4 regions of the Paenibacillus sp. E194 genome follow, and region 3 is predicted to be linked to each of the others. Evidence: riboswitches for the same ligand, from Rfam matches in the RefSeq annotation. Region 3 holds a riboswitch; each other region holds the start of a gene.
What was found. A riboswitch is a leader RNA that binds a small molecule or an ion and turns the genes downstream of it on or off. The one in region 3 is predicted to bind cyclic di-AMP.
Positions count from the first base shown of each region.

Region 1: it holds a riboswitch for cyclic di-AMP, as region 3 does, so the genes downstream of both, AZ66_RS02270 (TrkH family potassium uptake protein) here and kdpF (K(+)-transporting ATPase subunit F) in region 3, are expected to answer to the same signal.
Region 2: it holds a riboswitch for cyclic di-AMP, as region 3 does, so the genes downstream of both, AZ66_RS09720 (3D domain-containing protein) here and kdpF (K(+)-transporting ATPase subunit F) in region 3, are expected to answer to the same signal.
Region 4: it holds a riboswitch for cyclic di-AMP, as region 3 does, so the genes downstream of both, AZ66_RS14425 (3D domain-containing protein) here and kdpF (K(+)-transporting ATPase subunit F) in region 3, are expected to answer to the same signal.

Region 1 is NZ_JMDX01000008.1:33,041-41,398, reverse strand. Features, by position in the region: gene sdhA (succinate dehydrogenase flavoprotein subunit) at 1-1,440, opposite strand, end outside; gene AZ66_RS02290 (succinate dehydrogenase cytochrome b558 subunit) at 1,457-2,128, opposite strand; gene AZ66_RS02285 (LysR family transcriptional regulator) at 2,459-3,364, shown strand; gene AZ66_RS02280 (hypothetical protein) at 3,473-4,243, shown strand; gene AZ66_RS02275 (potassium channel family protein) at 4,339-5,022, opposite strand; gene AZ66_RS02270 (TrkH family potassium uptake protein) at 5,062-6,420, opposite strand; cyclic di-AMP (ydaO/yuaA leader) riboswitch at 6,479-6,637, opposite strand; gene AZ66_RS02265 (CPBP family intramembrane glutamic endopeptidase) at 6,886-8,358, shown strand, end outside.
Region 2 is NZ_JMDX01000052.1:13,103-21,460, forward strand. Features, by position in the region: gene ispE (4-(cytidine 5'-diphospho)-2-C-methyl-D-erythritol kinase) at 1-547, opposite strand, end outside; gene AZ66_RS09695 (small acid-soluble spore protein (alpha/beta-type sasp)) at 713-889, opposite strand; gene veg (biofilm formation stimulator Veg) at 1,102-1,377, opposite strand; gene yabG (sporulation peptidase YabG) at 1,536-2,441, opposite strand; gene rsmA (16S rRNA (adenine(1518)-N(6)/adenine(1519)-N(6))-dimethyltransferase RsmA) at 2,519-3,430, opposite strand; gene rnmV (ribonuclease M5) at 3,436-4,002, opposite strand; gene AZ66_RS09720 (3D domain-containing protein) at 4,169-5,296, opposite strand; cyclic di-AMP (ydaO/yuaA leader) riboswitch at 5,614-5,817, opposite strand; gene AZ66_RS09725 (TatD family hydrolase) at 6,011-6,778, opposite strand; gene AZ66_RS09730 (HD domain-containing protein) at 6,807-8,090, opposite strand.
Region 3 is NZ_JMDX01000288.1:60-5,902, forward strand. Features, by position in the region: partial or broken gene AZ66_RS25290 (potassium-transporting ATPase subunit B) at 1-204, opposite strand, end outside; gene kdpA (potassium-transporting ATPase subunit KdpA) at 317-1,996, opposite strand; gene kdpF (K(+)-transporting ATPase subunit F) at 2,051-2,131, opposite strand; cyclic di-AMP (ydaO/yuaA leader) riboswitch at 2,432-2,609, opposite strand; gene AZ66_RS25300 (hypothetical protein) at 2,624-3,031, opposite strand; cyclic di-AMP (ydaO/yuaA leader) riboswitch at 3,102-3,292, opposite strand; gene AZ66_RS25310 (hypothetical protein) at 3,806-4,105, opposite strand; gene AZ66_RS25315 (hypothetical protein) at 4,098-4,403, opposite strand; gene AZ66_RS25320 (hypothetical protein) at 4,403-4,747, opposite strand; gene AZ66_RS25325 (hypothetical protein) at 4,771-5,058, opposite strand; partial or broken gene AZ66_RS25330 (glycosyltransferase family 2 protein) at 5,106-5,843, opposite strand, start outside.
Region 4 is NZ_JMDX01000092.1:2,683-11,040, forward strand. Features, by position in the region: gene AZ66_RS14415 (dihydroorotate dehydrogenase electron transfer subunit) at 1-314, opposite strand, end outside; gene AZ66_RS30620 (polysaccharide deacetylase family protein) at 709-1,884, shown strand; gene AZ66_RS14425 (3D domain-containing protein) at 1,970-2,680, opposite strand; cyclic di-AMP (ydaO/yuaA leader) riboswitch at 2,690-2,857, opposite strand; gene AZ66_RS14430 (amino acid ABC transporter ATP-binding protein) at 3,104-3,826, opposite strand; gene AZ66_RS14435 (amino acid ABC transporter permease) at 3,819-4,475, opposite strand; gene AZ66_RS14440 (transporter substrate-binding domain-containing protein) at 4,628-5,413, opposite strand; gene AZ66_RS14445 (HAMP domain-containing sensor histidine kinase) at 5,598-7,439, opposite strand; gene AZ66_RS14450 (response regulator) at 7,485-8,003, opposite strand; gene AZ66_RS14455 (sensor histidine kinase) at 8,194-8,358, opposite strand, start outside.

The DNA.
Region 1 (8,358 bases), on a different contig from region 3:
CTTAATCTTGTTGATTGTATCTGCCAGCTTGTTATTGTAGCGAACGACAGTCATATTGTTGGTCATCCATTCGCCCAGTTCCTTATGGATGACGTATGCATTTTCCGTACCGTCCATCTTGAGCAAGTCCTCATATTGGGATGTTCTCATCTTTGCTTCACGTTCAAATACGCTTGCCGATACATCCTCTGTCGCTTTGCTCAAACCGCGGACATACTCTACTGCTTTTGGTCCGGACACCATGCCGCCGAAGATCGCTGACAACAGCGAGTTCGCTCCAAGACGGTTCGCTCCGTGGTACTGGTATTCACACTCACCTGCTGCGAACAAGCCCTTGATATTTGTCATCTGGTTGTAGTCGACCCACATGCCGCCCATTGAGTAATGCACAGCAGGGAAGATTTTCATTGGTATCTTGCGCGGGTCGTCACCCATGAATTTTTCATAAATTTCAATAATTCCGCCGAGCTTCACGTCCAGCTCCTTCGGATCTTTATGCGACAGATCGAGATAGACCATGTTCTCGCCGTTGATGCCCAGCTTCTCATCTACGCACACATGGAAGATTTCGCGAGTCGCAATATCACGCGGTACGAGGTTCCCGTAAGCCGGGTATTTCTCCTCAAGGAAGTACCATGGCTTGCCGTCCTTATACGTCCAGATACGACCGCCCTCACCGCGAGCCGATTCAGACATAAGACGGAGCTTGTCATCTCCCGGGATAGCTGTCGGGTGAATTTGAATGAACTCCCCATTCGCATAACGAACGCCTTGTTGATACACTGCGCTGGCCGCAGTCCCCGTATTAATGACCGAGTTTGTTGTTTTGCCAAAGACAATCCCTGGTCCACCTGTTGCCAAAATAACGGCATCCGCAGCGAAGTGCGTAATATTCATGCTGCGCAAGTCCTGCGCTGTAATGCCTCGGCATACGCCTTCATCATCCACGATGGCAGAGAGGAATTCCCAATGCTCATACTTCGTTACAAGCCCCTCTGCCTCCCAGCGGCGCACTTGCTCATCAAGCGCATACAACAGCTGCTGGCCCGTTGTAGCTCCAGCAAATGCTGTACGGTGATATTGCGTCCCGCCGAAGCGGCGGAAGTCAAGCAAGCCCTCTGGCGTACGGCTGAACATAACGCCCATACGATCCATCAAGTGGATGATGCCAGGCGCTGCTTCACACATCGCTTTTACAGGAGGCTGGTTCGCCAGGAAGTCTCCCCCATATACCGTGTCATCGAAGTGCTCCCAAGGGGAATCCCCTTCACCCTTCGTATTTACCGCGCCGTTAATTCCGCCCTGCGCACAGACGGAGTGAGAACGTTTCACTGGAACTAATGAAAAAAGGTCGACGTGAACGCCTGCTTCCGCTGCTTTGATCGTTGCCATAAGACCAGCAAGTCCTCCGCCAACGACGATAATGTTCTGTTTTGCCATAATGCGTCACCCTCCCTTAACCTATGAATGGAATAATTGATTGAACCGCTTCTGCCGCTTGGAACTCAGCAGAACGGAATCCGAATAACGACAATGTGAACATGACTGCCATAATAATGAACAAGCCCATGCAGATTTTTGCGGATACATTTTGTGCGCGTGGACCAACCGTAATGCCCCAGCTTACGAGGAAAGCCCACAATCCGTTCGTAAAATGATAGGATGCAGAAATCGCACCGACCAAATATATGATAAACATAATTGGAGAAGTAATAATGTCATGCATGTATGTGCCAAGCTGCTCATGCGTAATATTGCCAAGCGCAATCTGAACACGTGTTTCGTACACATGCCATGTGACAAATACGAATGTAATGACCCCTGTTATCCGCTGCATCAAGAAAGCTACGTTACGGCCGTAATTATAATTGCCTACGTTGTTCTTGGATGTGTACGCAATGTACAACCCATATACGCCGTGATACAGAAGCGGAAGCCAGATGCCAAACAATTCTAGGAAAAATATAAGCGGCAATTCATTCAAAAATTTGACACTGCCCTGAAATGCTTCCTTCCCGCCATCGAACGCAGCGTAGTTCGTCAGCATGTGCTCGACAATGAAGAATCCGAGCGGAATAATTCCAAGAAGCGAGTGCAGCTTGCGCGAGTAAAAATATCCTCGTTTCATAAGCGTGCCGGTTCCCCTTTCCATTTGTGTCCCAGTAGATTTTGGTAATAAACATCCTCATTTTACCTGTGCATGTCGAAAGCGTCAATAATTTGTCACAACGAAAAACCACTGACATGACGCAATTGTTACCGCTTTCGACAACATTCGCGGTTCTTCCTGCAAACCGCTCTTCTGTAGTTATGTGAACAACTTGTGACACTACCATGTTACTCCTAATCCCCTTATAATGGAATTGCAATGTTTTTATATCTTTTATAACTAAAACGCATAAGAAGCCATTCATTTTTGCGCTTAGCTCACCATTCATATCGTAGGAGGCTATGAAATATGCTCGATTTGTTAGAATCATTCGCAGCGGTTGTGGAACTGACGAGCTTGAATCAAGCAGCGAAGCGGTTGAATATCTCTCAGCCGGCTCTATCCAGGCAAGTAGCGAAGCTTGAGGAAGAGCTGGGTGTAGAGCTGTTTATCCGGAATGGCAAGCGGCTGGAGCTAACGCGCGTTGGCCAGCTCACGTACGAATTTGCAATCGATATTCGCAATCGTCAGCTCGATTTCTTGAAGTCCATTGCGTCCTTCAAAGCAGAAGGCCAATCGTCCATCACTATTGGGGCCAGCTTAACCACACTGCAGACGACACTGCCGCTGTTCATCTCCTCCTTCGTCGAGAAGCATCCGGACGCAAGACTCAAGGCAGTTACCGGCAAGACGCATGAAATCATCTCGCTTGTCCGCGAACAATCCATTGATCTTGGCATCGTCGCCGATGCGATTCGTGAGCCAGGGTTGATGTGTATTCCATTGTTTGCGGATCATCTTCAGTTGGTGCTGCCACGCCGTCATCCACTTGCCAGCATCCGCAATTGGACGATGTCCCGCTTGGACGGTCTGCCTATGCTTCTCTTCTCTAAGGGAACCTGGTACCGCAAGCTTATCGATGATCTATTCCGCCGATACCGCATCATGCCTGATATTCGCATGGAGATCGATTCCTTCGAAGCGATAGTTCGCTTGCTCACGACCTGTCATGCAGCTGCTTTGCTGCCACGCTCCTATCTTCGGTTGGAATGGCTCAAGGATAACGATCTGATTGCCGTACCCCTGAAGGAATTGAGGCAAACCGAACGTGTAACTTCCATTGTATATGGGGAACAAGCACTGCTGAGTCCTATCGCTACGCAGTTTATTGAGGAAATTATGGAAGCAGCATCATTATCACAGCTAGGGAAATAGTCATGGATAGAAAGGAAAAAGGAGGATTACACTCGTTTGCTGTCGAATGGAGTAAGATTAGACAAAAAACATTCTCAACTAGGGGAGAATAAGGAGGAAATGGAAACCATGGTTGTATGTAATCGTTGTGGCAAGCCAATCAACGACAATGAGCCCCATCAGTGCAGCGCAGGGGCAGGGGCTGCCTCGTCGCAGCATGCTAGTTCCGCAGCAGAGGCATCTGTACAGCAAGTATCCGCCACTGCTGAGACAGCGTCCCACAAGACACCAGGCAGCACTGTACCTGAATGGGCCAAGTCAATTGACAGCAAGAATATCCTTCAACTGCTGAAGAATCCGGCAAGTGCTCGCAATCTTGCAGTCTCTGATTGGGTGTATGCGGTCATTGCCGCGTTAGTCTCCGCACTGGCCTTTGCCTTGTTCGGCTACACGCTCTTTGGAAGCTTGTTCGCTTCACTAATGGGTCCACTTAGCTTATTAGGCGGTTCAGGTTCTCTGACCCCGCCATTTAGCTTTTTCATTCAATTGTTCATTTATCAGATTATTGGATTGGCCGCACTCTTTATTAGTATTTGGTTCATTAGCCGTTGGAAGGGCAGCAAGCCGCTTGATTTGAAGACGACATTTGTCCAATTGGCTGCTATGCAAATGCCTTTCGGCTTAGGATTTGTGCTCGCATTCCTTCTCGCGATCATTGGTTTCAGTTCATTAGCTGTTGCAGTAGCAGCATTCACTTGGTTCGTATCCGTTATTCTGGTCACGACCGAAGCAATGGAGCAGACAGAAGTTGTACGTCCGAATCGCTTTCTGTTCATCACAGCAAGTATGGGTGCCTACTTCTTCCTGACTTATATCGTATTCAAAATTGTAGTCATGTAGAGCCATTTTACATAAGCAATAAGCCTGCAGTTGTCGCTTATCCATACAAGCGATGACTGCAGGCTTATTTGTGACCTTCTATGGCAAGGGATGCTTTACGATTTTTTATCGTTCCCCTTCAACATAAATGCTTCTTCAAAATCTTCGATTTGCGTATTCGTACCGATCATAACCATAATATCTTTCTCATCAAGCACATCTTCGGCTGATGGTGCAATAATAATGCCTTTCGGCTTATTCAGCGCCACGATGCTGCACCCGAACTTAGCTCTTGGATTCACATCCTTGAGCGCCATTCCTTGCATGCAGCCAGGCACGCTCAGCTCTGCAATGGTATATTCCTTGGACAATTCAATGTAATCCAGCAAGTTCGGTGATACAAGTTGGTGAGCTACGCGAATGCCCATATCCCGCTCTGGGTAAATAACCCTGTCCACACCGATCCGCTCCAGAACACGTCCATGCAATTCGGAAAGTGCTTTGGCGACAACCTTCTTCACGCCAAGTTCCTTCATCTGAATACTAACCAGAATGCTCGTCTGAATATCGTCACCAATGGCTACGATCGCACAATCGAAGTTACGTATGCCGAGTGAGCGCAGCACCTCTTCATCTGATGCGTCCGCTACAACTGCATGGGTTACGAAGCCCATAACATCCCCAATTACTTCCTCATCTTTATCAATGCCTAGCACCTGGTGTCCAAGCTTTACTAGCTCCTTCGCGAGACTCGAACCGAAACGTCCCATCCCGATCACTGCAAACTGCTGCAACTCCATATCCCTGTATACTCCTTCGTCCGTTACAATCTAACTTGCTTATCCTATCGTTATTTTTCCTTCTGGGTGTCGGTATAATTCCCGCTCATTTTTCGGGCCTAACGCATAAGCCAACGTTAATGGACCAAGACGGCCTGCAAACATCGTCAGGCTCAGCAGCACTTTTCCGATATCTGATAAATCCGCCGTCAATCCCATTGATAACCCTACCGTTCCGAAGGCCGATGTTGTATCGAATAATATCATCAGGAAGCTATGATCTTCTGTTGTCGACAATATCATCGATACGATAATGACCAAGAACAATGACAGCAGCGTTAGTGTAACTGCTTTGAAGATACGATCCTTGGCGAGTCGATACCGGTAAATGACGATATCTTCTTTCCCGCGAATCATAGCAAATACGGCTCCGATGAGAATGGCGAACGTCGTCGTCTTAATACCACCACCAGTGGATCCTGGTGATGCCCCGATGAACATCAAAAGAACCATAAAAAATTGCGAGGCTTGGCGCATGGCTCCGATGTCAATCGTATTCGCTCCAGCGGTACGCGGGCTGACCGACTGGAACAGGGATGCCCAGAGCTTCTCCCAGCCATTCAAACTGCCTAACGTGCGTGTATTGGTAAATTCAAATATAAATATAACGACCGTTCCGATTACAATGAGCAATCCCGTCATCGTTAACACGATCTTCGTATGCAGAGACAACTTGCGAGTACGCTTGTATTCCACCAAATCGGACAAGACGATAAATCCAATCCCGCCAAGGATAATAAGCAGCATCGATACCAGGTTAATAATAGGGTCTCCGACATAACTGGTTAAGCTCGAAAACGGCCCACTGACAGAGCCGAACAAATCAAAGCCTGCGTTATTGAAAAAAGAAACAGCATGGAAGATACCGAAATAAATGGCCTTGCCTAGCGGAAGATCAAATGCCCATCGCACGGAGAACAGTACAGCTGCCGTCCCCTCGATACATACCGCAAACAAGATCACTTTACGGATAAGGCGCACGATGCCTTCCATGCTGCCCTGATTAAGCGCTTCCTGTAATATAAGCCTTTCCTTCAGCGATATCTTCTTCTTCAGTGCTAATGCGAACAGCGTTGCCATTGTCATGAATCCAAGCCCACCAATTTGGATAAGCAGCATGATGACCACCTGCCCGAATACGGTAAAATGAGTGCCCGTATCCACCACAATGAGCCCCGTCACACAAGTTGCTGACGTTGACGTGAACAATGCATCGAGGAATGGCAGCGGAATCCCATCCGCATTTGATATCGGAAGCATGAGTAGAAATGCGCCCAATAATACAATTGCTGCAAACCCTACAACCAGAATTCGCGGTGGTGTCAGATTGAATCGAATGGCCTTTTTTGTTCCCTCCACGGGAGTCACCTCTTTTTTCCCCACGAAAAAAAGCACTGGAAATCCAATGCTATCGCTGGTATCCTGACGTACATGCCTACGAGGTTAGCTGTCGGATTCGGGCACGTTCAGGCTGCCCTAATCGCAAGTGGATTCTATGCATCCACAACTGCGATATTCACCCCATTTATCGGGTCCCCCGCTTTCGTTCATTCACGAAACTCGGCTTGTATGCAATTCATAACGAGATTATATACGTTTCCCCTGCAGCATACAAAGTCAAGGAATGAACAAATTAACCAGAATAAGACGAAAAACTTGAATAAATAGCGCTTACAATCCCCTATTTTCTTCAATTGTATTCAAAACACTCATTATCGCTAGGTGTTTCTTCATTTTCTCTGCTGGACTTTACAAAGTTGAAGTGGATAAAATGAACAAATAAGCAACCATACGCTAAATGTGTGATGGAATGGAGGTTCCAACATGTCCTATGTATCCAAGCCGCTTCTTCTTTCTTCTATGGCCGGATTTCTATTATTCCTCATTGTTCAGGTATTCATTCCCTTTCAACAGACAGAAGCCATGATGGAATCAGCAGCCAGCCAATCCCTCTTAACCAAAGAAAAAGCAGCGCAAAAGGCACTCACATTTGTACAGGACTTGAAACAGTTCCATATTTCAATTACGCCTGAAGAAGCTACTGCACCAACCGTCATTTATCGCAGTCAATCAACGGTTTCCGGCTACATGAGCAAGGAGAAGCTGACCGCTTCATTTCAGAAATGGGAACCATCCAGCCCCTATGATACTTTTCAGGTATTATTGAATATGAATCGAGCTGGAAAATCCGGTGTCATGCGCATTGACGTTCACATGACAAGCGGTCGTATTATTGGATTCGAATGGGAGGAGAAGCCTCCTATCACCTCGAACTTAGACGGGGTGACGGGAAACCAGGTGGATATGGCGTCAGCAGAAAATGAGGAGACTGCCTTGGATCCAGTGAACCGTAAGAAGCTTGCTGATACACTTTTGAAACACATGGGATGGAATCCTGCCCAATTAAAACTCATTGATTCATCGTCAGAGCTAGACACGGTTGAGTATAACGTGCCTGAAGCACGACTAGGTGAAGCTGCATTGAATGTGAAGGCCGTCTTCTCCCAAGATCGTATTGTCATGCTGAAGCCCTTCTGGGTTATCCCGAACAGCTACCTAGCTGAAGAACTACATCAAACGAAGACCGCATCGTCCATTTACAATATCGGCTATATGTGGATGACGATCCTACTAAGTGCATGTTCACTGATCGCTTGCATCGTCTACCGTCATGGCCTGAAGTTCGGATCGAAGACATTGTTCGCTCTTACTGCCGTCTCATGCGGAATTTCTCTGCTGCATCTATGGAACGTGCTTCCGGGTCTCTTCGCTCTGGAACTCCGTACCCCTGTGGACGGGGTGAATATGGGGCTGTCCTTTGCCATTCAAGCCGCAATTACAGTAATTCAAGGCGTTATCCTCTACTTCTCTCTCCATGCAGGAAAGCGAGCATGGGAGTTGTCTGCGTACAGAGATGTACTGCCTACATGGAGTGACCGCGCATTTGGCGGCAAGCTCACACAAGCATTATGGATCGGAATCGCGTACACAGGCGTATTGCTCGGCATGCAAACAGTTGTATTTTTCATTTTGGAATCAGGGTTTCATGCGTGGTCATCGACCGATGCCTCACAATCACCGCTCAACCTGCGAATTGCACCACTGTTCCCTCTTCTAGCTTGGGTTGCAGCTATTTCGGAGGAAGGGATATATCGTTTGTTCGGGGTTGGACTGCTGAACCGATTGTTCCGCAACCCATGGTTAGCCGGGATTATCCCTACCCTTGTATGGGCGTTCGGACATGTCACCTATCCAATCTATCCGTACTACTCTCGGCCGGTAGAGCTCCTGTTTATC
Region 2 (8,358 bases), on a different contig from region 3:
GCCCATAGACATCAGCTGTCGATACATTAATCGGCGGCTTGGCAAGCACAACCCAGCATTGAGGTGGCTGCTCAATCATTTCAAGCGCCTCTCCGCGGCCGCGAGCTATTGCAGTCCCTCCCGTCACGCAGAACGGGACGTCAGACCCAAGTTCCGCGCCGAGCACCTGCAGCTCTTCATCGGGAATCTCTAACTTCCATAATCGATTCAAGCCTCGCAGTGTAGCAGCAGCATCGCTGCTTCCGCCGGCTAGTCCGGCAGCTACTGGTATTTTTTTATCTAAATGAATATATACGCCTTGCTTCACTTCATAACGTTCTTTAATTAGTTTTGCCGCTTGGAACGCCAAGTTCTTCTCATCTAACGGTATGTAACCTGCTTGGCTGGAGATGATAATCGTATCTCGAGGAAGTTCCTCCATCTCGAGACGGTCCGCTAAGTCTACCATCGTCATGACCATTTCGACGTCATGATACCCATCCTCGCGCTTACGCAGCACGTCCAATAGCAAATTTATTTTGGCAGGCGCCTTCTCGTACACTTTCACTCGCGTTCACCCTTCTTTATCCTACGGATCGCTTACGTTATTATAACAGACTCTATGGTGCAAGTCATATGTGTACGTATACAGGCAATGAACATGATTTCGTACAAAAAAAGCGAACAGAGCGGAATAGATCCGATGCTCGCTGGATAGAAGGTTCATGACTCGTTATTTTTTCGAGGCTGCCTCTTCGGCAAGTTGAATGGCCCGCTTGACCATATCGCCAGCATCCTTCGCACGGATAGCACCCCATCCGTATTTGGACACCGTATCGTAGAAGCCAAGATCTTTAGCCAATTCCACCTTCAGATCTTCAGACATGAAGCTGCGCTTTCTTCGGCTCATCACTGCACCTCCCACGCTTACCTTAAAGTTCATATCATCAGCAAGCACGACATAATCATCGGCCTACCGTTAATGTAAGTAGAAGCCGCCTCCATTATACGTACACTCCTGTTCCGATTTATGGGGGAGCATCTGGGAGAACCATGACCGTGCGTGCTCATGATATTCCTTTAAAAACAAAAGGCAGCCCTCACAGGCTGCCGTCATGTCGCTTAACCGCGAACATATTCAATCTTCAACTCGCCGTTATCGGCGCATACGGTCACTTGGACCGATTCTGTTAATATATCTGCATAGCTATAGGATACCCGCTTAAACGCGTTCTGATCCTGGTCCAACTTAACAATAAATACAGAAGGGTAGGTTTCTTCCAACACGCCCGTACGCTCAATCGTTTTCCGACGACCGCCATTGGCGCGGAGCAGAATCTTCTGACCGACATGTGCTTCAAGACAACGACGAATTTCAAACAGCGCGTTTTTCGCCATTACAGCTACCACCTCTTTCCTTGTCCATTATAACCAATTCAAGAGGTGTTGTCAAATAAACGATTAATTATAACAATAACACCGTTTTCGTGTCAATGTGTTTTTTTGCCCAAATTTATTAAATTGGTTCTTTTTTCTGCTTTTTATACATAGGCCGCTTATATTACGGTTGGCGTAACGTTCAATGTCGATAAATCCTTCAACTTCGGCATGCCCACTCGATAACTTCCCTTTGTCTCAATGCCACCCACCCCGTCAATGCCACTGACCATATGAGGCGCAATATCCCCAATCTGTACGGTATCACGAATCGAGGTATATGATGCCTTAACCGCTACGTAAGCTGGATCAAGCGCATGAATCATAATTCGGCCCGGTGAACTTGCAAAATTGGCTCCTGCTTGCAGAAGCGCCTCGAAGTGAGATTGGCATGCCCCGGCAATCACAGTCAATAAATCAAGATGCCGCTCATACTGCCTTGCCGTCTGTACCGCATTGACGAAGTTCTGGGAGTTCTTATAATTCTGCAAATTTAACAGATCACGGAACCTGCCATTCTTCAAAACACCATCATGTCCAGTAATGACGATTATATTCGGCTTCACTCGCGGCAGCAGCCGATACAACGTATCTGTCATGTTGCGTTCATTCACATAATGGCCTTCTGCCGGCACGTTGAGCTGATTATATATCGCCATGCTCTTCTGTAAATATCCGGGGTCTCCATCCAGATGGAGTACCGTTCCCGGCATATCAAAGGTTGAAATGGAATTGGGCATCTCTGCAAATGGAAGCTCCGTCCGCCTGCGCTCATGCAGCTGCCTACGCTGCTGTTCAAGCACTTCGACAGACTCCAGCATCTTGATATGAGCCTGTTCTGTGCGGCGCGCAATCGTTGCCTTTGGTACACTAACTAAATCTTCAACATGGGAATCCGCCAGTAAGCGATAATCCGTCCCCTTAATAACCGCCGTCTGTCGGAAGATCTCCTCCACACGGAATGTAATATCGCCACCGTACGACTTGCGTACGACCAAATCCCCTTGCTTCACTGGTTGGTTCATAGGATCAATCACCTCTCCGATTATCCTATGGGCAAACGCATAAATTGGTGATGCCTAAGCCTTAAAATTATGTTATGTTATTCCGCTTGATCCTCTTCTTCTGCATGTGCAATGGCTTGACCGATCGCGTCGGACAGAACAGCGAACTCCTCAATCGAGAGTGTCTCCCCTCGGCGATTCGGTTCAATTTGTGCTGAAGCGAGCGCTTCCGTCAGCCTGTCTGTCCCACACTTGCTGGCATAGCGAGCCTTCAGGTTATTCCAAATTGTCTTGCGACGCTGAGCGAACGAAGCCTGTACAACATCGAATAACAGCGACTCATCCTTCACCTGTACAGGCGGTGTCTGTCTCACACGTAGACGGATTACTGCAGATTCTACATTTGGCTGCGGGATGAACACCGTATGCGGTACGGTGCATACAAGCTCCGGCTCTGCAAAATATTGAACAGCCACACTTAAGCTGCCGTAATCCTTGCCTCCCGGCTTCGCTGCCATTCGCTCTGCAACTTCCTTCTGAATCATGACGACGATGTTCTTGAGCGGTAGACGCTCCTCCAGAAGCTTCATCATAATCGGTGTCGTCACATAATAGGGCAAGTTGGCCACAACACTTACCCGCTCGACATCCTGGAACTGTTCGCGGAACAATTCATGCAAATCCACCTTCAATACATCCCCATGTACAACATGGACATGTTCATAGGGCTCCAGCACTTCCCCTAATATCGGAAGCAAGCGCTGATCGATCTCGACTGCTGTTACACGACGAGCGCGCTTAGCGAGCTGCTCCGTAAGCGCACCAATCCCAGGCCCAATCTCCAGGGCACCTGTCACATCATCAAGCTCTGCAGCATCCACAATACGGTGCAAAATGTTCATATCAATTAGGAAGTTCTGCCCTAAGCTTTTCTTAAATGAAAACCCATGCTTGCGTATAATGTCTTTCGTGCGATTCGGTGTTGCAATATCTATTTTCGTCTGCGTCATTCTATCTATTCTCCTTCTGCACATTGTCCCTGCTCGAATTGGTTCAGCTTCCGCAAGGCGTTCTCAAATTCCTCTCGTCCGATCTGGAACACACCGCAGCGCTTAAGCATCTGCTTCGCGTTGCAGTATCCAATGCCCAATATTTCACCTAACTGCCGTCTGCGTTCCGCAGAGCCTGCATGCGTCGTCAATCCCGCTTCCACGAGATCCGTCCACGTCAACTCTGACGTCATGCTTGGCATCTCGGAGCGAACCTGCTCTAAGGCACGGCGAATCGCTTCTGGCTTTGCATTCTCCACACCAAGATCCCCTTTAGCTATCGCCTCATGTCTAGGCAGGAAAGCGTGCTTGCACCCAGGTACACGTTCGGCTATCGTCTTCCGAATTTTCTCCCCTGCATGATCTGGATCCGTAAAAATAATAACGCCTCGGCGCTCTTGGGCCAATGCGATGCGTTTTATCGTTGTATCATTAATCGCCGATCCACCCGTCTCAATCGTATCCGCTTCAACGGCACGGTGAATGGCAACGGTATCATCTTTGCCTTCTACAACTATTACTTCGCGTATCAATATGCTTGCTCCTCTCACCACAAGGCTGCTTCCTAATTCCGCATCCTTCCCTTACTTTCCATTCATAAATAAACAACAAAAGAAGAGGGTGTCCCCTCTTCTTAGCATGACATAAATCATTATTCATTACTATATCCTAATTACACACGGCTGCATACCTTGTGCATTAGTTCGATTCCGGCTTGACTGGGCCAACCACGTATACGGTGTACCCCTTCTTGCGTCCGAACTTGCTGACCGCCTTCTTGCTGTCGAAGTATACATCGATAATTTTCCCCTTGACCGCGCCACCTGTATCTTCAGCACGTCTGAATCCAATCCCTTCGATATATACCCACCAGCCGAGCGGAATGACCTTCGGATCAACCGCGATAGTACGACCTTCTGATACCATCGCGCCAGATGCTGTCTTCGCACCAGCCGATCCCTCAGATTCCGTATACGCCGTCAGTTGAACGTTCTTCAGCACTTTTTTATAGTTAAAATCTTTGTCGCCACTGGAAACATTGTCAGAATCGTCTTCCTGCGCGTTCATTGACAGAACAGCAACTTCCGGTTCCTTCTTCGTTCCGTAGGCTATCACTTGATTCACTTGTTTTGTATGAACGGATTTGTCGACCATCTGCGAATATACGAGCTTACCATCCTCGTACGTTTTCTGTACTTTCTGGACAACCAAGCCTTCTTTTCCATCTTGAACCGTCTTGGTCTTCCCCTTAAGGAGAGTAGCATCTGCCTGCTTCACCACTTGATAAGGAACCTTCACTTTACGCTCTTCCATCTTCTTGCTGACACGAACAATGCGAATGTCCATGTCCTTCGAAATAGAGGCACGCTTAGAAGGGAATACCTTATCTTCAGGATTCACCTGGATTTGCAGCGAAGTTAGTGCATCATGCACCGACTTCTTCGTCGTAAATTGTGTTTCTTTCTTCCCATCCGCTGTAATTTGGATAGGCAAAGCGCGTTCAATAATAACTCGATCTCCATCAGCAATTTCTGCATCAAGCGGCTTCGATACTACATCGTATGCCCCAAGCGCTATCGCATGCTCATCCAAAACATTGCGAAGCGTATCTAGGCGAGTTTCGACTGAACGCTCTTGTCCATCAACGAGCACAGCCACTGTCTTCTTCGTTACATTATACCAAGTCAAGACTGCTATTAATGTGATCACGATTGCTACAGCTGCAATAACGGTGATAACACGTACATTTTCATGCTTCCATCGCAATGCGAGTGACATGCTGGATGATCGGGGTTCATGGGTTTCGTTGTTCACGATCTGTCCCATTTCTCGGTCCTCCTTACATAGTCCCGCCGTCGAGTGCTCTGCATGATTCCATCTGACGCGACTATTTCAAGAATGTTTACGAGAGACTTCACTTGCCATAAACGAGCATGTAATCGTTCAAGACAATGCCGAAATCTCCGTACCAACGTTTCAGTATTGGCTGCTCCCACCTCCTATTTCTTACACCCTATGACGTCTTTATTCTCATTATTCAAAAAAAGAATGTTTGAGAGTAAACAAAAGAAGCCCTTCGTAAGAGGAGACTCTTTCGCGGCTTCCGTAATAGAAACCCAAACGTCAACAGTGTAGGACGCGAGGAACCCTCTCTCGGTACGCTGACGAGGTTAGCTGTCGGGTTCGGGCTTGAGAGTCGCCCTATCGGAACCAACCGGCTCATGGCTCGGTCGTCCCTAATTCACCCCAAGGAATTAATCCGTGTGAATGAACATGTACTCATGTCATGTCGTTCACACTCTGGTTCCCCCGCTCTCCACTTCATGGAGATTAAGCGATACTGAATTAGTTGGAACAATATTGAATTGTGTAATAACATCTGTGAGAAATCATATCGTGTTTGCAATCTTCTTGTAAAGACAGTAGCAATTCCGTTTTTCGCGAAAAATGGTTAAAAAAATGTAACTTAATCCGTTTTTCATAATGAAATCCACTTATTTTATGGCCGATGTCTTTTTTTCACTTGTTTTTGGCCCGTTTTCACGTGATGTCAAAACATGTCATAGCATTTTGAGTCGTCATTCTGCAAAATTCTTCAAATTCCATACCCTTCAGCTCTGCTGCAACCTCTGCAACAAGACGCACATATGCGGACTCATTACGCTTGCCTCGGAACGGATGGGGAGTCAAATAGGGGGAATCTGTCTCCACAAGCAATCGGTCATTCGGAACCTTAACAAGTACTTCTTTCGGCTGTTTTGCATTTTTAAACGTAACGGGTCCTCCAAATGAAAGGTAGAAGCCCATATCCAGACACATCTTCGCTGTTTCCCAGCTACCTGAGAAGGAGTGCATGATGCCCCCTACTTCGTGAGCCTTCTCCTCGCGCAAGATGCGGATTACATCTTCGTGCGCCTCACGATTATGAATAATGATCGGCATCTTCAATTCTCGCGCCAACCCAATTTGCTCGCGGAATACACGGTGCTGAACATCCTTCGGAGAAGTATCCCAGTGATAGTCCAGTCCGATCTCGCCAATCGCCACAACCTTCTCATGTTCCGTTAGCTTGGCGATCCAGTCTATATCCTCCGGCTTCATCGTTATCGCATCTACCGGATGCCAGCCCACAGCTGCATAGATGAACTCATATTTCTCCGCCAACGCCATCGTCGTCGGGATCGTCTCTCGATTGAACCCGATGTTAACCATACGGGTCACCCCTTGTTCAACGGCCCGTGTGATAACCTGATCGCGATCCTCGTCAAAATTGCTGCTGTCTAAATGCGTATGCGTATCAAATAACACGTTTATGCGCTCCTTCTTGTAAATCGATCTAATGGTTGCGGCGTATAAACATACGCCTTGTATCTTCCGTAAGGTGATTCGAGACTTCTAGAAGCTTGTCCATTGGGAAATAGATATAGTGTTTTCCACGGCGAATGCCGCTAATGGAACGTACAATATCCGATTTCTTGGACAGCTCTACAATTTGCTGATCCCGTCCCCATAGCATAATATGTTGCTGTGAACGGGCATCTCCCTTTCGATATACATCATAGGGCTTGTCGAAGGGGGAATCGAACATAAGTTCATAGTTTGGATCAAGCCCAATTTGCGACCACTCTGCCCGCAATTGTTCCTGTAAATCGTCATCCATCTGTTCGATTTCAATATATTTATATAGTTTACGCTCCATGAATCGCTGGCACAAGTCAACGAGACGTTCATCCTTCTCCCTTGTCCACTGCATGAATGCGGTCTGCACAAATGCCTCATCCATTTGGACATATTGTTCCGTCGTAATCGTTCCTTCAAATAAAGAATCTAGTGGAGAGAGGAAATATTGAAAAGTGTATCCACCCAAATACAATTCTTTGGCTCGTTTGAAAATCAGGCGCAGTAACATCTCCGAGCTTCGGGTTACCGGATGGAAGTAGACTTGCCAGTACATCTCATATCGAGCTAGCAAGTAATGCTCTACTGCGTGCATGCCGCTCTCTTTGACTACAATCCGATCCTTAAGCGGTCGCAGCACCCTTAGAATACGATCGATATCGAATGTACCGTAATTAACACCGGTAAAGTATGCATCCCGCAGCAAATAGTCCATACGATCCGCATCAAGGGAGCCGGATACCAAATTCACGACAATCGGCCGCTCATATGTCTTACGAATCACTGATGCCACCTTGGTTGGGAGCTGTGGATCTACTTGTCTCAGCACGCGGTTGATATCGGTATCTTCTATTATAATGCGGTATGTCCAATCTTCATGAAACATATCGAAGGCCTCTTCAATGGAATGAGAGAATGGTCCATGGCCCACATCATGAAGCAATGCAGCACATAAGGCAACCAGCCTCTCTTCCTGCGGCCAGTCCTCATATTGGTTTCGTTCAAATTGAGAAATAATCCGCCGAGTAATCTCGTATACGCCCAGAGAATGAGAAAAGCGGCTATGCTCTGCTCCGTGGAATGTTAAATAGGAAGTTCCTAATTGGCGAATGCGGCGGAGCCGCTGGAATTCCCTCGTGTTAATCAAATCCCAAATTGTTCGATCTTGAACATGCACATAATTGTGAACCGGATCCTTGAACACTTTTTCCTCTAATAACATTGAAAATCACTCCTTTCGATTCGAACCTTTTCGACATAGTCTGCCTTATTGTCGAAAAGATTTGGTTTATTCTTGTTTCTGTTTATTTTTGCATAAAAAATACCATACGAGTGTAAAAGTGTACGCTACGTCGTTAAAAACAGCTTAATATAAGCTAAAAAAACCTAAAATCCATAAATTAGCACGCCAAGTATACATTTTTTAGGTTGACTAATTTGGGAATGGTTGGTACGATAAGAATCAGCCAAAAAGAATTTTGTCGAAATAT
Region 3 (5,843 bases):
AAAGTTCGCGAACCAAACCGTAATGAATAAGATGAAGCTGACCGTGCCGTTGAACCAACGTGGCATTGGCGAACCAAAGGCATCCGGCACGAACGTAAGCAGCAGTGTAATAACGAAGCCAATCTCGCAAATAAACATCATCGGGTTTTTAACCATCTGGCGCGGATCGAACTTCCGCAGCGCATCGATCGATGCTGCTCGCATTAAGCTGCCTTGGAACATGCTCCGTTCCTTGTCTTGATGTGTATGCATACGCGCCGGTTCAAATGGCGCAGGTGTTTTCATCTGTTTTTCCGTCTTCATTTTCCGTTCCCCCTTATTTCCACAACGTCAGATGTTCTGCGACCGGACCGAGCACGACTACCGGGAAGAACGTCAGAGCACCCACAATAAGTACTGTGCAGACAAATACGATACCGAACAGCGCCGTATTCGTCTGGAACGTACCACTTGTGTTCGGAATTGGCTGCTTCTTCGCCATCGATCCTGCTACGGCAAGGAGCGTAACGAGCGATACGTAGCGCCCCAAGAACATGACAATACCTGTGGAAATGTTCCAAAACGGCGTTGCATCTCCCAATCCTTCAAAGCCAGAACCATTGTTCGCCGCAGAAGACGTAAACTCATACAACGCTTGAGACAATCCGTGGAATCCTGGATTGGACAGGGTATCCGCTTGTGTGGCAACTGCAATCGCCGTTGGTACGAGAATCAATATGGGATGTACCAACAGGGTAACCGCAAGCAGTTTCATCTCCTTACTTTCCAGCTTGCGTCCCAAAAATTCAGGTGTCCGCCCAACCATGAGGCCTGATAAAAACACGGCAATCATGACGTACAGCAGCACGTTCATAAATCCCGCACCGACGCCGCCGAATACGGTATTCAGCATCATATTCGCCATCGGGATCAAGCCGCCAAGCGGTGTCAGCGTATCATGCATATTGTTGACACCGCCCGTCTCTGATGCAGTCGTAACGACCGAATACAGTGAGGACTGGGCAACGCCAATACGAACTTCCTTCCCTTCCATACTACCTGTTCCACTCAATCCTGCTGCGTTAAGCACAGGATTGCCCATATGTTCGGCTGTAAGAGATGATCCGAGCATAATCAGGAACAGAATCGCCATGGAGACGAACAGCACACGCCCTTCCTTCTTGTTGCCGACCATGCGGCTGTAGGTAAACGGCAACCCTGTGCAGAGCATCAGCATAAGCAGAATATGAAGTACATTCGTTGCACCATTCGGATTCTCAAATGGATGTGCTGAGTTCGCTCCATAATGGCCACCGCCGTTGTTGCCAAGCTCCTTAATCGACATCATCGAGCCTACGGGCCCAAGCGGAATATGCTGCTCTGCTCCTTCAACCGTGACTGCAGTATCCATTGGACTCAAGGATTGCGGCGTACCATTCCAGATGAACAGGATGCTGGCAACAATAGCAATTGGCATAAAGATCCGTGTAATCGAACGAACTAAGTCAGCCAGAAAGTTGCCGAGCGGCTTGCCAGTCAACCCTCGTATAATGGCCATTACTGCCGCTAGCGCAGTAGCAGGTGACGTAAACATCAAGAAAATAATGCCCGTCATTTGTGACAGCGGAGAAAGTCCACTTTCACCGCTATAGTGCTGCAAGTTCGTATTCGCCATGAAGCTGATCGCCGTATTGAATGCTACTCCCGGTTCCATGCCAGGAATGCCATTCGGATTGAGCGGCAATACCCCTTGAAGGCGGAATATTGCATATGTCACCACAATCATCAGCACGTTCGTGGCAACTGCCGTAAAGGCGTATGCCTTCCAGCTTTGCGATTGATCCTTAATGCCGAAACACTTAAACAAAAAACGATCTATCGGACCAAATACAAGATCCAGCGGTCTTGGAGCTCCGCTATTGTCAAACACCCCTGCCATATATATTCCGATCGGACGCGCTATCGCCAAGGCAAGCAATAAGGTAATTCCAATGGCGATCCATTCGATTGCACTCATTGTTCCGTTCCACCCTTCTCTAATGTACAAATATCAACAATCACTCTGCCCAAACTAAAATCGTTCCGGTTTGACTAAGGCATATAGCAAATAAATGAACAGCGCCGTAATCAAGGTGAATAACACGATCATCATGAGCGATCACCCCGTTCCTCCACTTCCGTCTTGCACCAATGGAGAATACCCAATACGCTTAGTCCAAGCAGTGCGAGAAGAATCATCATGACTGCATCAAACATAGTCCCTTCCTCCTCCTGAATAAGGTTCTCATCTCTCCAGGCAATGCTGCCGCGATCCCGCTCCTACCAAGACTTCCTGCTCAGTAGGAACGCGCAGGCAACACAAAAAGCCACACGGAAAGAGGGACCCTTTCCGTGTGGCCTATTTCGCGCATCGTCAAATAAACGTGCGCGTAATGTTCCACGACGAAATAAAGGCTGCCTCCTTGGACGCTTACGAGGTTAGCTGACGGATTCGGGCGCGAAGAGTCGCCCTACCGGCCAGGAACGGATTCCTGTGCCGGATTCACCCCTTGCGCGAACTGCAGATGTACAGCTGGCGCACTAACGTTGGTTCCCCCGTTCCCATGAATGGGATTCAGCGGTGAGCATTGCCTATATGGATAAATTAGATGATATCTGATAGTAAAAATGAAACTTGATCCGATTGCGTATAAATGACGTAATTTGCACCAAGCAATCGGTAGATCGACTGCGGATGATGACGCTTCGTCACGATTGTGATCGGATCCGTCGTCCATTGCCGGCATATTTGAAGAAGCCGGCAGGAAAGCGCAAAGCTCTGTTCAAACACATAGATTCGGCCAATCGGGACATGAGGGACGGCCCACGCCTTCGGCTCCGTCGTATTGATTCGGCATACGGAATGAACGCCAACACCTTCCAATCGCGTTGCCAATCGCCCATTATGGGCAATACCCGCAACCGAATATCCTGCTCCTTTCAACTGACGTATGAATTCAATCCCCGTCTCACAGCCTGCGAACACTGTAATGACCCGGTCCGCATCGTACATATCCAGTTCCTCCTGTTCATCTGTCCGAAGCCCTACTTGCAAGAAAGAGGTGCGTCGCCATATGATCAGGCGCGCCTCTCCCGTACGCTTACGAGGTTAGCTGACGGATTCGGGCGCGAAGAGTCGCCCTACCAGCCAGGAACAGCGATCCTGTGCCGGATTCACCCCATGCGAACGGTGGCTGCTGACTGTCCACTCAGCTCCATTCGCTTCATTGGTTCCCCCGCTTCCGCTTCCTGCGGAATTCAGCGATTGAGACGCAACGGATAACGTTGTTGTTGCTGAACTGAATCTTACGCCTTTCCCCTCCTGCTGTAAATGAAATGAAAACCATAATTTCTCCATTTCCGGGCAATTGTGATCAACTAATCCCATCTTATCTCTCATTACAGCATCATTACCTCGCAATTTCTCAACTTTGCTTATGCGGCGATGATTTCATGAGCAAAACAAAGAAATTTAAATAAATACCTGTATGTAAACGCTTTGTTTGACCATTTGTTTGGATTTCCTGGATTTGATTCTATTTACAAATGGAGCCACATTCAAGTTAGAAGCGGCGTCTCCCTTCTTGAACCCAACTTGAAGGGAAATGTAAACCAACTTCGAATTTCTGACGGTGCGCAAGCTTACAACTGCGCATCGTTCTACTCCGTTTACCGACATGTGATATTATATTTGTTTCAAGTTCCTTCTTACCCGAATCCTATCGCTCGACATCCATTAAAAAACAGCCCTCCTCTTGCCTATGCAAGTGTCAGACTGTTCACTTCGTTATGATTGATTGGCATAGGACAGTTGATGTGCATCTTCATATCCCTTCGCATACCCCACCCGATATCCATCTTGAAATGCAGGATGTTGAATGCGGTGATGAGTCGAATGTGTTGAGGCAATTTGCTTCGTTGTACGCCGACACTCGGGCTGGTTCACAACCTGAAGACGGCGTTGCAATTTCCGTTGCGGAACCTGCTTGCTCACTTTCCTTACGCTTCCCGTTGATGCAGTGCCGCTAACCAGCTTCTGCTGTCCCATTTGCCGCCGGGATCTCTGTGCTCGCTTCTGCTTATTCACTTGCAACTTCTCCCTCCTCCACTCTCATCTCCTCGAATTGACAATCCGGATGCAGCCATGGAGGCGCAGCTGTGCCTGTCTTGCGAATACGGGTCTGAAAACCTGTGACCATGCCGCATAGTGCAAGCTGATACATGGACAACAGACGAATATTGTCCTTAAGCAATTTCGTTGCAGCTTCTGAATGTGCTGTAAGGTCAGCCATTTGATTCAACATACGTGCCAATGCGGATTGGCTCTGTACAATGGCCTTGATCATTTCAATCTGCACCTGCTGCTCCTCGTGCGCTGCAGCCATTACATTTTGTCTCCTATCCCGAACTCTCCATTCAACAAGCCCCCTCCGAGGCTATCTCCGTAACCCTCGGATTCCTCCCGCCGGAGCAGTACCTTCATATTGTGGGATAGACTGACTTGCAGCTTCGTCAAACTCTCGATTACTTCAACCACTTGTGCATGCACGTCAAGAGGTTCGACAATCTGTTCCCGATGATTCGTGAACGAGTGCTCTGTCATATGATTCAACGTCCAGTTGCGCATCTTCTCGGCCTCTACCGCTTTTGCTTCTAGGATCTTCGCCACATTGCCCTGCATCTTGGCCATAGACTCCAGAATGACGTGATAGGACTGTTCTCTATTCATGCAGATCCCCCCTTGCATGCGCATTATTCCTCTGCATCATCCGAAATCTCCTTCAACACATGCTGCAGCTGTTCCGCCATCGCTTCCTCTAGCTCTGCAATTCCGTTCAGATAAGCAACGATACTTTTCGTTAATGCCTGGGAGTATTCCTTATAATCGTTCTCCCCCCCGAATTGAGGGTCAACATCCGGCAGTGCATGCACGATTTGCGCCATGCGAACCGCTACATGCCGCTCTGCGTCAAGCACGCGCGCCATATGCCGCTGCGTATATGACATTTGACCAATCATGTCCGTGATGAAATGTTGCAATATTCTCCCCTCCCAAGCACAAGGCCTAACTTCCACTCTTCAATTCCTCAAATATGATAGGAATGAATGACCGGGTGCGCCATAATTGGCAACTGTTCCGTAAGGTCGCTTCTCTCATGTTCCGTACGGATTGCTACCTTATCAGCGAATCCCCAGCGGTTCAGCGCATGATCACTAACAAGCTCTCTGCATGCTTCACCCTCACGACGATAATACTTGCCTAGTTCCGTTTTGAATACAGCACCGTCAGGAATCTTTCCCTCTGTTTCATGCTGTTTACTCCATTTCTGCGCAACCGCAGCAGCCTCAATCGGTACTCCTGTTGGCCATCCCCGCAATTCAAGCTGACTTACCCGTACAATCGGAATACGTAACTCCCCTTGAACAGGACGTTTTGCCCCATTTTCAATCCAATAATTTGCATCGTTTAGTCCAGTAACTGCCACCTGAGACGGATAAAATGCCTGACATTGCCGTCCCGCAAGCATCCCATGCTGCGTACGAATACGCTGAAGCCAATCATAAGCATTGCCCCACTTCTCTTGAAAGAAAGCCGCATGCTTATCCTGACTAGATTGGGTGTGACCGTCCTGCTCCTGCAGGCTTGCATGGAACGAGCGGTGGATAAATACGTCCCCTGATACGATAAGCTTGAGCCCTACCATCCGCATGCGCAAATGATAATCTTCATCTGCAAATCCGCTATTCTCAAATCGCTCATCAAAGTATCCATTCGCTTCAAATGTGCTGCGGCGCATAAGGCGGCACACATGGAACAAACGATC
Region 4 (8,358 bases), on a different contig from region 3:
ATGCCAATACCGCCTCCGATAAGTGCAGTTCGTCCTTCCACTTGCGGGAAGCCATTACCGAATGGCCCTTCTAGCTGGATACGGTCTCCATCACGCAGCTGTGCAATTAAACGCGTACCCTCACCTGCAACCTTGTACAGGAACTGGATGCTATCCTTCGCCAAATTGCAGATGCTAATTGGACGAGACAGAACAGGTGCCGTATTCCAGGCTCGCAGCATATAGAATTGACCCATGCTTGCTTGAAATTGACCCTCCACCGTCATGAGGTAAATGCCTTCAGAGATGCGTTCGTTGGAAAGAATCGTATACACAAGTATGCTCCTTTTTTCACGAGTAAGGACAGTCTGCATCCTTCTCACGTTTATTGAGATGTGCAGATTCCTGCTCGTAAGAAAAACCCCCATTTACAACCTTATGGGTTTTCTGCCTATTTGGCATGTGAGTAAGCTTTTCTCACCTTTACACCTCTACTATGCCTGTTCTGGTTGACATCCCACTGTGACCCATGTCACATTAGCGTATGAATTGTGACAATGGTTTCGCAAATTTTCAGAATATTAGCAAGAAGTTACAAGTGAACATCCTAACAATTATAGTCGATGAGATTATTTCCCTACCGTACTAGGTAAGTGGAAGGGCATATTTCAGCCACCCCAAGGACATAACAAGAATATTGAACTGTTTATGGAATGGGGGAATGGCGCTATGCAACATTGTCGAATCTGCTTATCTGTATTATCCCTTTGCCTGCTCTGTATTACCGGCTGCTTCCATCGCTCGCAGGAAGCAACGCCTCCCATACCCAATCTGCCACCAATCAAGCCAAATCAGTCGGAATCGATCCATTCATCAGCAGACAGTCTGTGGAGACAAGATCGCACTCATCCGGTACCACGTATCTTCAAGGTAGACTCCGTGACTATGCATTCCCCACATGCTAAGGAAAAGCAAGAGAATACAGCTTCATCGGAGCATATTGAGATGCCTAAGTTCACCATAACAGCTGAGCAGGGAGAGCGTGATAATCAGAAAAGTCAGAAGAAAAGACTGGAGTCGCAGCAGGCTGAGCCAGAATCTGGCCAGCAGAAGCAACGTTCTTCCACTTCGACTGAACGCAAGTACATGTGGCAGAAATCAAGCCCGTCGCAATCAGCGGCGCAAGCTTCACAATCATCCCGCTCCAGTATGCATAAGATGAAGAAACAGCATCTCACGATTGCGGAACTGCGGTTGAAGTACCCACATATCTTTAAATTGAATGCGAAGCAGCGTCAAGGAGAACGACAAGTTGCGCTTACCTTCGATGACGCACCGGATAACCGCATTACGCCGCTTGTATTGGATATATTGAAGGAGCACAATATCCGAGCCACTTTCTTTCTCGTTGGCTCTCGTGCCAAGGCATATCCAGGACTCGTCGAGCGGATGGTACGCGAGGGGCATGTGATCGGTAATCATTCGTACAATCATCCATTGTTGACAAAGCTGACGCTACCAGCTTTTGAACACCAGGTGAAGGATACTGAACGCATTATCGAGCAGTCAACCGGATATAAGCCTCGTTACTTCCGTCCGCCATATGGAGAAATCAACGAAGAGCAATTGCGCTGGGCAGGAGATAATGGATACATGGTCGTGAACTGGGATGTAGATACGAACGATTGGCGAGGATTAACCGCTTCACGTATTTTGCAAAATGTGATGCGTGGGGTCCGTCCAGGTTCCATCATTTTGCAGCATGCCAGCGGAAGCACACAAAATGGGTACCTGCATGGTACCGTGAAAGCACTCCCATCAATTATTCAGCAGTTGAGAGATCGGGAATATGAATTCGTCACCTTGCCTGATCTGCTTCAAGATCAGAAGGAAAAGAAGGAATAAGTAAACAAGCCCCGCCATAATGGCGAGGCTTGTTGTTCAATTGCTATTGTAAGTATTTATCTACATCTATTTATAATAGTAGATATTATTTCAACACGTATACTTTAACGTCTTGCACGCCGAATGTGTTGCCTGTCTTCTTGCTTACCGGTACAAATATGTCAACCTTTTTCCCCTTGATTGCACCGCCTGTATCCGTAGCTACAGCAACCATACCGCCTGTCGGCAAGTGTTTGAAATCATATCCCGTAATATACAATTTCGTTCCAAGCGGAATCACTTTTGGATCGACCGCAACTGTGCCTAGTTTCAATGCATTACCCAAAGCATCAACTGCGCCCCATTTGCCGTTTTCACTCGGATGAGCAGTATAGGCTGTTGCGCGCATGCTTATCGTTTTCTTGTATGTCGCTGTACGTCCAGAGGACAATTGAACTACATTTTTAGGAGCAGCTTGTTGCACTGCTGCTTTCTGATTATTCGAAGCCGTTTTGACTGCCTGTCCGTCATTTTTTGCTACACCCAAAGCATTATTGACTGGCATCCCTTCCAATACCGATTTTTGAACAACGGGGCTTGGAAGTTCGATGGAGAGTCCACCATACAGATTTTTCGGATTAATTGTCGGGTTTGCCGACAATACGGATTCAACACTCATGTTGTAATTCTTAGCAATTGAATAGAACGTTTCTCCCTCTTTTACCGTATAAGGCTCAGCCTGTGCCGGCAAAATTTGAAGAATGGACGCAAGTCCAAGTAAAGCTGCAGTAATCGTTAGTGTAATTCTTTTACGCATATGTTCTGTTTTCCTCCTGTGCATTAGCCTGCGGGGTTAGTTGTCGGATTCGGGTCAAGGAGTTCCCCTACGCCATTCCAATTGCGGAATAAGCGATTCACCCCAAGGTGTTCTCAACATATCGAACACCGGTCAATAATCCCCCGTACGGGTGTGTCGTTTCGGCTCGGATTGCATCATATCACAATTTTGTAACCTGTGCGCAGGAATATGATGGTAAGTCTCTGGAACCCGCGCCCCCCAATGGATTGAAGCTTCAAACTTTTTTTATTTCATAACAAATTTGTAATCAGAGATGACATTTTTGTAATCTTTATGTTTCTATCATAGCACATATTTCAGATTTGTAAACGAAAACGCTTACATATTACAACAAGCAATAATAGGCACCCCTTAAGGATGCCTATTCGAACACCTATATATTTACAATACTCTACTTAGAAAATCCTGCGTTCTAGCATGCTTAGGATGGTTAAATAATTGGTCTGGAGAACCTTCCTCCACGATATTGCCGCCATCCATAAATAATATACGATCGCCCACTTCACGTGCGAAGTTCATCTCATGAGTTACGATTACCATCGTCATTCCTTCTGCGGCGAGTGATTTCATGACCTCAAGCACTTCGCCGACCATCTCTGGATCAAGCGCTGATGTCGGCTCATCGAACAGCATCACATGCGGCTGCATAGCAAGCGCTCGCGCAATCGCGATACGCTGCTTCTGTCCACCGGACAGCTGTCTAGGGAATGCCTTGGCCTTATCCGCCAAACCAACCTTGCTAAGCAGCTCCATTGCTAGTTTATTAGCTTCAGCCTCTGGCACATCTTTCACCTTTATTGGAGCAAGGGTAATATTTTGCAGCACGGTCATATGGGGAAATAGGTTGAACGATTGGAATACCATCCCCATTTTTTCACGTGTTTTGTTGATGTTGTGCGACTTGTCTGTGATACACTGATCCTCGAAGCGGATATCCCCTTGTGTCGGAGTTTCCAGCAAATTAATGCAACGCAGGAGAGTACTTTTTCCAGATCCGCTAGGGCCTATGACAACAACCACTTCACCACGGTCAATAGAGACATTTACCCCTTTTAAAATCTCCAATTTATCATACGATTTATGCAAATTTTGAATTTTAATCATGCTCGCTCAACTTCCTTTCCAAACGTGCCACCACTTTCGATAAAGTGAAGGTTAGAATGAGATAGATACACGCCGCTCCAATCAATGGCCCCATCGCTGAATAAATTTTGGCACGTACGATATTCGTTTCAAACATCAAGTCTGCAATCCCGATGGTGCTGACAATTGAAGTCTCCTTAATAATCGTAATAAATTCGTTGCCGATCGCAGGAATGACATTGCGGAACGCTTGTGGAAGTACGATCAAGCGCATCCCCATTGATTTTGACATCCCGAGAGAACGCGCTGCTTCCAATTGACCGTGGTCGATCGATTGTATGCCGGCACGGAAGATTTCAGCCAAATACGCACCACTATTTAAGGATAGAGCAATCGCTCCAGATGTTAGCGCACTGAATTCTACGCCATACTCTGCAAGTCCATAATGAATAATGAATAATTGTACAAGCAGCGGTGTTCCACGGAACACCTCGATATAGGTGACAGCAAACCATTTAAGCGGCTTTATTTTAGACATCCGCATCAAGACAATGGCCACTCCCAATAGTAATCCGAACAGAACGGATATCGCGGATAGCAGCACGGTTATGCCAGCACCGGATACAAATCCTAATTTATACGTCCATAACATGTCGAACCAATCGAACATGACAACCTTCCCCTTCCCTACCTATCACGACTGTTAATCTGTATTTCTTCTATATAAAGAGAAAAAGCTCCTCACTGGTTGAATTCCCACGAGGAGCGAACATATCACATCGAGATCTGTATAGACCGCATATAGATGCAATCCATATGATCTTATTGTTCCGCCAGTTGTACCGCTTGTGTAATGAATTCATCCAGTTTGCCCTGCTGCTTCAAGCGTTCAAGCGTCTTATTCACTTCATCACGCAGTTTCACACTGCCCTTGCGCACTCCGATTACATATCCTTCACTTACTGGCTTCAATTCCACTGGCGCGACAGCGACTTCCTTGCGATTCGCAGCAAATGCCGCTGCCACAGGCTTCTCCACAACGACAGCCTCTAAACGATTCGACTCCAGCGCAAGAACGAGGTCGTTCACCTTATCCAGCATTTCCTTCTTCGCATCAGGGATTTGCTGAACGACATCCTCGAAGGTTGAGCCAAGCTGTACGCCGATTTTCATCCCCTTCAAATCTTCAGGTGACTTATACTTATCCTTGTCTGCTGCACGTACAATTACCCCTGCTTCCGCCAAGTAATAAGGTGTAGAGAACTCCATTGCATTCTCCCGCTCAGGCGTTGGATCTAGTCCCGCGATTGCGATGTCAATCTTGCCTGTCTTCAGTTCCTCAGGCAATGACGACAGTGATGTATCCTTAATCTCTAATTCAGCGCCCAAATCCTTCGCAATTTCCTTCGCTATCTCAATATCGAAACCGACAATTTGATCCTTGCCGTCGATTGTTTTACGGAATTCAAATGGTGGATAGTCAGCACTCGTGCCGAGTACCAGTTTTTTATTCTCTTGAACAGTTGCTAGACGGTCTTCCTTCGCACCGCAACCAACTAATAATGATAGAATGAGTGTGCATGCTGCAACAATTTTTAATGATTTCATTTGCTCCAACCCCGCTCTGTATATGTGTAATATTCCCCGCTCGCTCTTAGTGAGGTAACATCATTATACACGCAGATGCATAGTTATACAACCATTATTTCTTAGGAATTGGTTATTAAAGTAGAATATTAGCGTACAACTCTTCCATTTTATAATACATTGGTCAATTATGGCAACATCCAAACTAGCCTTCTTGCTTCTTGCGGAATAGCGGGAGACTAATTGTGATAACTGTGCGACCTGGCACAGATTCAATAATAAGTTCTCCTTCATGGCGCTCCACGATACTGTAGCAGATGGACAAGCCTAGTCCTGTCCCCTTCTCCTTCGTCGTGACAAAAGGAGTTCCTGCCCTGACTAAAACCTCGGATGGAAAGCCTGGTCCTTCATCTTCAATACATAGAAGAACCCTATCCCCTATCATGCGAGTTCGAATCGTCAACACTTGGTTTTCACTCATCGCTTCAAGTCCGTTCCGAATGAGATTGTGAAGAAGCTGCTTCATCTCTTTCTCATCCATTTCAATAGAAGGAACTGGCGATATGTCCAGGCGGATATCCTGGCAGCGTGCCGATGCTGTTGCTTGCACAAGCGGGTATAATTGTGTAATGATTTCATTCAAGCAATGAGGGCGGAATTGGACGAATTTATGTCTAGCCAAGGTTAAATACTCCGTAATGATCGTGTTCGTCCGCTCAATTTCCTCCATCATCGTACGGAAATAGACATGCTCATCCGCATGCTCCGGCTTATTGCGAAGCAGCTGCAGAAATCCCTTGATTGTCGTTAGCGGATTTCGAATTTCATGACTAAGCGCGGCAGCCATCTCTCCCACAACCTGCAGCGCGCTCATACGCTTCATTTCTTGCTCCATCTGCGCCTTCTGACGCAGCGCCTCACTCATCCGATTCATATCTGAACCGAGCTGGCAAAATTCATTATTGGATTCGATTCTCACTGTCACGTCATAATCCCCACCGGCAATACGATGAGACGCCTCGACTAATTGATGCAGTGGAGTCACGATCAAACGGCGGATCCACCAGTTTATTAGGAAGTAAATCACAACAATAAGTAAACTGATCGTAATTAGGGTTACGACCCATACGTAAAGCAACACGCTGCTAATAACTCCCGCAGGCAGCATAATGATTGCTCTCCAGTTCGTCTCCTCAAGCGGCATTGAGAATATATACATGGAGTTCCCACGATAGTCATCAATGATAACAGACTCGTTAGAGTCATTTACTTTGCGTAATAATGTCGCTGTATCTTCATTAAGATTGGTGTATATATTGTCATAAATCGTTCGTTCTTCATCTGGGTCGTACAATAAATCGCCTTGTAGGGAAGTAAGTAGAATCTTGCTGCTGGGGTGTACACTTAGCTTGTTTGCTAACTGCTTCAAATCGCCAAACCTTATATCAACTCCGGCCACACCGAGCAGTGTGCCTCCTGAGTCGTATACAGGCGTGCTGATGGATATCATCGGTAGGTTTACATAAGGATCAATGTATGGTGCTGTCAAATAGGTTCCATTCTTCTTCACTGAACCATGATAATAGTCGTATCGCGGGTCATCTCGATACTGAGGCAATGTCTCGTCCACATGTTCTTGTTTATAGAAATTACGGAGCAGACCGGATTCATCATGACCAAACCAGGATGTAAATTTCTCCTTCCATTTCGAACCGGTCTGCATGGTGAACCAGTACCCGAATACGAGATCCTTCGGTTGAAAAGCATACCATTCTGTCAATTGATTCACTTCAGCCTTGATGCGCCCAGATGTGTCGAATATGCCCTGAATGACCCTCGCATATGTCTCAACCATTCTCTTGTGGTGACGAATGGCCGCTTCAACATCGTGAGCGGCCATCTTAACTTGATTCAAATAATTGTTCTGCATGCTCGTCTCAATAATCGAACGAACAGCTTCATAAGAAAATGAAAAAATAATGGCCAACGCAGCCACTAGTGTCGTCACTACCCGGGCGCTTAGTTGGCTATGTATCGTTCTAAACATAACATCCTCCGATTGACAATTGTCAAGACAAGATATCGCAGTCCGTTACAGTCTGGATGATATGTACGCGCGCAGTTCTTCTAAGTCGAACGGCTTCGAGAAGAAGCCAATCGCTCCTGCCGCCTTCGCTTCGTTAACCTTGTCTGCATCGCTATAGGCAGACATCATTATGACTTCGGTATCTGGACGCATCGTACGAACCGTATGCAGTACATCGAGGCCATTCATATCCGGTAGGCTCACATCCATGAGCACAATTTTACTTGGACACGCACGCATTGAATTAAGCGCCTGCTCGCCCGTCTCTGCTTCTCTTACTTCCAGTGGCAGTTCATCCAGTGCTTCCTTCAATAGAATCCGGATAGGCATCTGATCTTCCACGACAAGAATGGAGCAATGGCTCGCCACGTCTTCTGCTTCGTCCGTCTGTGCATGCATAAGCGCATTACGATCTACCGCAACCGCAGTTTCTTCTTGTACACATGAACGCTGCTTGATGACAAAGTATAAGTAAATAATAAATGGGACAGACGCGGAAAATATAACGAATAAAAATAGTTCCACTATCCTATCCTCCTTCCGATGAGGACGACAACAATCGAGTTATTACGACAACATCATGGATGATTATGATACATATTATAGTATGTTTTGTCGAAGTAAGATATGCTATTTTCTTAATTTCCCCGAAAAAAGACCTTTGCATGAATTAATCACGCAAAGGCCGTATAAATTCAAATGATATTCGAAGAGATCATAAATCCGTAGATTCCTCTATCGTATCTGCTTCAATCGGCATGTTGACCGGCAAGGTCACAATAACCGTCGTCCCTACCTCAGGCTCACTTTCGATGGACATTTCTCCTCCATGAGCCTTCACCAATTCGTACGTAATCGCCAGTCCGAGCCCTGTACCGCC